One region of the Kitasatospora sp. NPDC093806 genome, then DNA from elsewhere that is predicted to be linked to it. Evidence: riboswitches for the same ligand, from Rfam matches in the RefSeq annotation. Region 1 holds a riboswitch; each other region holds the start of a gene.
The links. A riboswitch is a leader RNA that binds a small molecule or an ion and turns the genes downstream of it on or off. The one in region 1 is predicted to bind cobalamin.
Positions count from the first base shown of each region.

Region 2: linked by a shared signal. The riboswitch ahead of AB0N76_RS30595 (HoxN/HupN/NixA family nickel/cobalt transporter) and the one ahead of AB0N76_RS27750 (hotdog domain-containing protein) in region 1 are both predicted to bind cobalamin.
Region 3: linked by a shared signal. The riboswitch ahead of metE (5-methyltetrahydropteroyltriglutamate--homocysteine S-methyltransferase) and the one ahead of AB0N76_RS27750 (hotdog domain-containing protein) in region 1 are both predicted to bind cobalamin.

Region 1 covers NZ_JBFBDO010000073.1:36,017-38,269, forward strand. The annotation lists gene AB0N76_RS27745 (hypothetical protein) at 1-338, shown strand, start outside; gene AB0N76_RS27750 (hotdog domain-containing protein) at 561-986, opposite strand; cobalamin riboswitch at 1,283-1,470, opposite strand; gene AB0N76_RS27755 (LLM class flavin-dependent oxidoreductase) at 1,575-2,253, opposite strand, start outside.
Region 2 covers NZ_JBFBDO010000091.1:9,330-11,582, forward strand. The annotation lists gene AB0N76_RS30585 (DNA-formamidopyrimidine glycosylase family protein) at 1-463, shown strand, start outside; gene AB0N76_RS30590 (metalloregulator ArsR/SmtB family transcription factor) at 515-928, opposite strand; cobalamin riboswitch at 997-1,205, shown strand; gene AB0N76_RS30595 (HoxN/HupN/NixA family nickel/cobalt transporter) at 1,237-2,253, shown strand, end outside.
Region 3 covers NZ_JBFBDO010000124.1:15,494-17,746, reverse strand. The annotation lists gene metE (5-methyltetrahydropteroyltriglutamate--homocysteine S-methyltransferase) at 1-1,067, opposite strand, end outside; cobalamin riboswitch at 1,225-1,394, opposite strand; gene AB0N76_RS34585 (chaplin) at 1,571-1,858, opposite strand; gene AB0N76_RS34580 (APC family permease) at 1,884-2,253, opposite strand, start outside.

The DNA of each region.
Region 1 (2,253 bases):
CCCCGGAGGAGAGCGCCACCGTCGACGGCTACACCGTCACCCTGCACGCCCGGCCGATGGCCGGCGCCCACCAGTTGGTCGCCACCGTCAGCCGGGACGGCCGACCGGTCGACGATATCCAGCCCTACCTGGACAGTTACGCCCACCTCACCGCGTTCCACGCGGGCGACCAGGCGCTGGCCCACCTCCACCCGGCGGACCGGGTCGACGGCGACCACGGCGGACCCACCCTGACCTTCCAGGCCCTGCTCCCCGCGCCGGGCGACTGGCGGGTCTTCCTCCAGTTCCAGACCGCCGGACAGCTGCACACCGCCCAGTTCACCCTGCGCGTCGACTGACCGTCACAGCCTGACGCCGGGTGCGGGCGTGGGTGAGGGCGCGGGTCCAGGCGCGAGCACGGCTCCGGGTACCGGGCGCGGGTCCGGGCGCGGGTCCGGGCGCGGGCGCAGGCGCGAGCCTGGGGTGCGGGCGCGGGTGCGGGTCAGGGGCGCGGGTCCGGGTGCGGGCCCGTGCGGGTCCGGGCGCCGGGGCGGCGCGCGGACCCGCGTGGGTCGCGGCGGTCAGGACCGCCGGGCGCGGCGTTCCCTGGAGAGGCGCTCGCGCCGCTGGTCGGCGGGGGTCTCCGGGACCAGGGCGGGTACCCGGTGCGGCTGCCCGTCGGCGTCGACGGCGACGAACACCAGCTGCGCCGTCGCCACCCGGGTGACCGGTCCGGTGAGGTTCCACCGTTCCGCCGTGACCACCACCGAGACGTCCATCGAGGTGCGCCCGGCGTGGTCCACCCGGGCGCGGACGGTGAGTAGGTCCCCGGCCCGGACCGGGGCGAGGAAGGTCATCTCCTCGACCGACACCGTCACCGCGGGCACCCCGGCGTGGCGGCCCGCGGCGGCGGCCGCGGCGTCGTCGATCAGCTTCATCACCACGCCGCCGTGCACCGTCCCGTAGAGGTTGGTGTCGTGCTCGCTCATGATGTGCGCGAGGGTCACGGCCGAGTCCCCCGGCGTCCGGGACGGGGCCGGGTCGGCCGACGGGACCGGCGGAACCGGCGGAACGGAGGGAACCGAGGGCGCCGTCATCGGGCCGTCACCTCCCCGGTGGTGGTGCCGGCGGTGCGGGATCCGCGCTGACCGGTCTGCTTCACGGAACTCTCCTTCGCGAGTTCGCGGACCCGGAGCGAGGCGTGCGTGCGGAGCGGACGGGCACACGGATGCGCCCCCTGCCACGCCGTCGGCCCGCCCTCGGGGTCACGGTGAGACCGGGGACCGCTGCGGTCCCCGGGCAGTGGCAGGTCTTCGGACTCGCGGGCACGCCACCCGTGAAAGGGCGGACACCTAGTGGCCGTCGCTTCCCGGGCCCGGCCGGGCCCAGTGCGTCTGACGGCGGTCGTTCCCGCTCACCGCTGCGGGGCAGTCCCGGACTCCCACCGGGTTCCCTCTTGCGACGCGCCTGCCTGGCGGACAGGGCGAACCAGCTGCGCGCACCACTCTACGGCCACCGCCCGGCCCCATGATCACCAACCGGCACCGGGGCCGTCGCACCGCGGGTGCGACGGCCCCGGTCGGGCAGCGGAGTGCTCAGGCGCGGGCCGCGGCGTCGCCGTCGGTCTCGGTCCCGCCGTGCTCCGCCATCGCCTTGGTCCGGGCCGCGAAGCCGGCCTCCTGCATCGCGGTGCGGTTGGCGGCCGCCCAGTCGTTGGAGGCGCGCAGGCGGTCGGCCGTACCCCGGAAGCGGGGCACCACGAAGCGCGCGAACAGGTCGAGGCTGCGCCGCTGGGCCTCCCGCGACGCCCAGTCCTGGCAGGAGATGAGCAGGGTCCCGAACCCGCCGGTGATCTCCTGCAGCTTGGTGATCGCGCCGACCACGTGCTCGACGTCACCGGCGATGATGCCGTTGGCCGCCACGGTGGCCTCGAAGGCCTTGGCCCCGCTCTGCGGGTTGCGCGACATCGGGATGGCGAAGGTGTCGATCCAGAGCTCGTTGCGCTGGCGCAGCCACCCCTCGCGGATGTCGTCCAGCGCCTCCTCCGAGGTGGGCGCCACGTGCACGGGGACGACCAGGCGCCAGTCGTCCCGGGACACCTGGCGGCCCGCCTCGGCGGCGGCCTCCTCGTGGTGGCGCCACTGGTCCGCGAGCCGTTCGAGGCCCAGGCTCAGGCCGGCCCGGACCGCGCCCCACGGCGGCGCGGCGTGGGAGAGCACGCTGATGCCGAGCCGGCCCGCCAGCTTGACCCCGAACGGGGTGGCGGCGCTGGCG
Region 2 (2,253 bases), on a different contig from region 1:
CGCCGTCGCCGCCCGGCTCGGCCCGGACCCGCTGCGCGCCGACGCCGACCCGGACGCCGCCTGGCGGCGGATATCGGGCAGCCGGACGACCGTCGCCGCCCTGCTGATGGACCAGAAGGTGCTGGCCGGCGTCGGCAACGTCTACCGCGCCGAGGTGCTGTTCCGGCACGGCATCGACCCGCACCGGGCCGGCCGCGACCTGCGCCGCGCGGAGTGGGACGCGATCTGGGCCGACCTCGTGGCCCTGATGCGCGAGGGCGTCGACGCGGGCCGGATCGACACCGTCCGCCCCGAACACACCCCCGAGGCGATGGGCCGCCCACCCCGCGTCGACGACCACGGCGGCGAGGTCTACGTCTACCGCCGCGCCGGGATGCCCTGCCTCGTCTGCACCACCGAAGTCCGCACCGAACCCCACGCCTCCCGGAACCTCTTCTGGTGCCCGTCCTGTCAGAAGCGATAGGGGCCGGCTGAACGAGCCGCGCCGCCGGAGTGCGCCCGCCCGGACGGGGGGTCAGCCGGCGGCGGCGGCGGTGGGGTGGGTGGGTTCGGGGTGGTCGGGGTGGTCGAGGGGGGTGTCGACGGCGCATTCGTCGAGGAGGGGGCGCAGGGACGCGTCCACGAGCCGGTAGCGCACGACACGTCCGTCCTTCTCGCCGAGCACCACGCCGGCCGTCCGCAGCAGCCGTAGGGCCTGGGAGACGGCGGGGTCGCGCATGCCGGTGGCCACCGCGAGGTCGGTGACGGCGAGGGGGCCGGCCCGGTGCAGGGCGAGCAGCAGGGCGAGGCGTCCGGGGTCGGCGAGCAGCGAGAACCGCTCGGCCCAGGAGCGGACGTGGCCGGTGTCGCCGATCGCGGCGATGGCCTCGCAGACCCGGTGGCCGTCGATGGTGCGGTGGCCCGCGCGGTCGGCCGGTACGAGATGCATACGGCCCATTCTTGCAGGCGGCGGGCTGTGATCCTGGACACCTGCGCAGGTGCGCAGCCTTGCATGGGTTCATTCACTGCCCCTACGGTGTTCCCCGCCGTGGTGCTCGGGAAGACCGGTGACGGACCCTCAGGGGTCCCAGTCCGGAGCGGCCCTCGCCACTGTGATCGGGGGGAGTCGTCCGTATCCACGACGCCACTGGGTGCCTCGCGCGCCCGGGAAGGCGGGTACGGGTGCCCCGTAAGCCAGGAGACCGGCCACGGCATCTCACGAAGTCTTTCCACGAGGTGCTGGAGCGTGATCCGAGGATGACCCTGCCCGATACCGCCGCCGTTCCGGCGGCGCCCACCGTCCTGCCCACCTTCCGCTGGCGGCGCGAGGACACCGTCCGCACGGCCGGGTTGATGGGCGTGATCCTGGCCATGCACGTGGTGGCGTTCGGCACGCTGATCTTCCTGGTCGCGCCGGAGAAGTACGAGGTCGGCACCCAGGTCTTCGGGGTGGGCCTGGGCATCACCGCCTACACCCTGGGCATGCGGCACGCCTTCGACGCCGACCACATCGCGGTGATCGACAACACCACCCGCAAGCTGATGGCCGACGGCAAGCGGCCGGTCTCGGTGGGCTTCTGGTTCGCGCTCGGCCACTCCTCGATGGTGGTCCTGATGGCCGCCCTGGTGGCGGGCGGCGCGCAGCTGGCGAGCACGCTGATGGACGACGAGTCCACCACCCACCAGTGGCTGGGCGTGGTCGGAACCTCGGCCTCCGGGGCCTTCCTGTACCTGATCGGCGCGCTCAACCTGGCGGCGCTGTTCGGCATCCTGAAGGTGTTCCGCTCGATGAAGGCCGGGAAGTACGACGAGGCCGAGCTGGAGGAGCACCTCAACTCGCGCGGTTTCCTGGCCCGGGTGCTGAACCGGGCGACCCGTTCGATCACCCGGCCCGGCCAGATGTTCCCGGTCGGCATGGTGCTCGGACTGGGCTTCGACACCGCGACCGAGGTCACGCTGATGGTGATGGCCGGCTCGGGCGCCGCCTCCGGCCTGCCCTGGTACGCGATCGTCTGCCTGCCACTGCTGTTCGCGGCCGGGATGAGCCTGTTCGACACGCTGGACGGCACCTTCATGAACTTCGCCTACCAGTGGGCGTTCTCCAACCCGGTGCGGAAGGTGTACTACAACCTGACCATCACCGGGCTGTCCATCGCGGTGGCGTTCATCATCGGGACCATCGAGCTGGTCGGGGTGCTGCACGAGAAGTTCGACCTCACCGACCCGGTGAGCGGCTGGATCGCGGAGATCTCGCTGGACAACGTCGGCTACGCG
Region 3 (2,253 bases), on a different contig from region 1:
CGTTCGGCGTCGACGTCGAGCGGGACGTGCAGCAGCGAGCAGGAGGGCGCGACGTCGACGCGGTCGGCGAGGCCGAGCAGGGTGGCCAGGGTGACCAGCGACTGCTCCAGGTTGTTGATCCAGACGTTGCGGCCGTCGACGACGCCGGCGATCAGGCGCTTGCCGGGCAGGCCGCCGACGGCGGCGAGGTCGGCCAGGTTGGCGGCGGCCGGTCCGGTGAGGTCGAGGCCGACGCCCTCGATCGGGGCCTTGGCGAGGACGGGCAGCGCGGCGCCGAGGCGGTCGAAGTAGCTCGCGACCAGGATCTTGGGGCGGTCGGTGAGCGCGCCGAGTTCGCGGTAGACGCGGGCGGCCGCGCCCAGTTCGGCCGGGCTGCGGTCCTGGGCCAGGGCGGGTTCGTCGAGTTGGACCCACTGGGCGCCGGCCGCGCGCAGTTCGGCGAGGAGTTCGGCGTAGACGGGCAGCAGGCGGTCGAGCAGGGTGAGCGGCTGGAAGGCGGCGGGGACGCCGGGGGCGGGCTTGGCGAGCAGCAGGTAGGTGAGCGGGCCGAGCAGTACCGGACGGACGGTGTGGCCGAGGGCGAGCGCCTCGCGCAGTTCGCCGACGGGCTTGGCGGGGTTGGCCGCGAACACCGTGCCCGGGCCCAACTCGGGCACCAGGTAGTGGTAGTTGGTGTCGAACCACTTGGTCATCTCCAGCGGCGCGACGTCCTGGGTGCCGCGGGCCATGGCGAAGTAGCCGGCCAGCGGGTCGGCGGCGACGGCGGCGCGGTGGCGGGCCGGGATGGCGCCGACGGCCACGGTGGTGTCCAGCACGTGGTCGTACAGCGAGAAGTCGCCGGTGGGCAGTTCGGCGAGGCCGGCCTCGGCCTGCCGGCGCCAGTTGTCGCGGCGCAGTCCGGCGGCGGTGGTGTGCAGGTCGGCGGCGGTGACGCGGCCGGCCCAGTAGCCCTCGACCGCCTTCTTCAGCTCGCGGTCGGGGCCCTGGCGGGGGTAGCCGTACGCGGTGGCCAGCGGGCCGCCCGGGGCGACGGCGGTGGCGTTGACGGGGGTGGTGCTCGGTGACACGGAACTCTCCTTCGCGAGTCGCGCTGCGATCCCGGGAGAGCTCGTGGACGTGGTGATGCGGCGGTGCGGCACGGCACCGGAGGGTGCCCGCCCGCGTCGCCGACCCGCCCTCGAGGTCACCGAGATCACCGCGTGCGGGGTGCACGCGGGCAGTGGCAGGTCTTCGGACTCGCGGGCTCGTCGCAGGCCTGGTCGGCCTCCGGCACCTAGTGGCCGTCGCTTCCCGGACCTCGGGGGTCCAGTGCGTGTGACGGCGGTCGTTCCCACTCACCGCTGCGGGGCAGTCCCGGACTGGCCAGTCGAATGGCTTCACCGGGTTCCCTCTTACGACGCTCCCGCCTGGCGGGCGGGGCGAACCGACTGCGCCCCCATCATAGGTCGTCGGGGCGCGGTCGGCGGGGCGGTATCCGCGACCCCGGTGGGATCGACGGTCACCGCCCCGCAGCGGATGCATGGCGAGGTACTGATGAACTCGACTGCGACGTCGAGTACTTGTCGCTGCGTCAGAGGCCGAGGACGTTCAGGCCGTTGCCGCAGACGTTGAGCTGGAAATTGATCGGGATCTGGATCTGGTTGCCGGACAGGACGCCCGGCGAACCGGTCACCACACCCTGGGCGGTGGCGCTGCCCTCGTTGATGCACACGGTGCCGCCGCCCGGCAGGGAGTGGTTGCCGCCGAGGACGGGCGGGGTCGGCTGTTCGTCGCAGCCGGCGGCGGCCACGCCCGCGGAGGAGAGGACCAGTACGGCGGCGATGGCCGCGCCGGACAGGAACTTTCGGGTGTTGTTCATGTGCCGAGAGGTACCTCCCCACCCCTCACTCCAGACCGATAATCACACTATTCACTCGAACTGCCTCTTGCGGACGATCCTCCTGCCGGGCCGTGAGGAGCTCGTCGAGGTCCTCGGTCCGGAAACCGCTGGCCTGCGCCCACAGGAAGAAGAGGTAGGACACCGCGGCGATCACCAGGGTGTCGGCCGGGAAGGGGATCGAGTGCTCCCCCGTCGGCCCGTACTCGCCGTAGTAGGACAGCGGCAGCAGCGCCAGCAGCAGGCCGAGCAGCCAGATCCCGCCGACGACGTGGCGGCGCCCCTCCGGGCTGCTCGCCGCCCACAGCACGGCCGTGAACGCGGCGACGCACAGCGCGAAGGCGCCCGCGTAGAGCCCGAAGCCCCAGCCGTGGTGG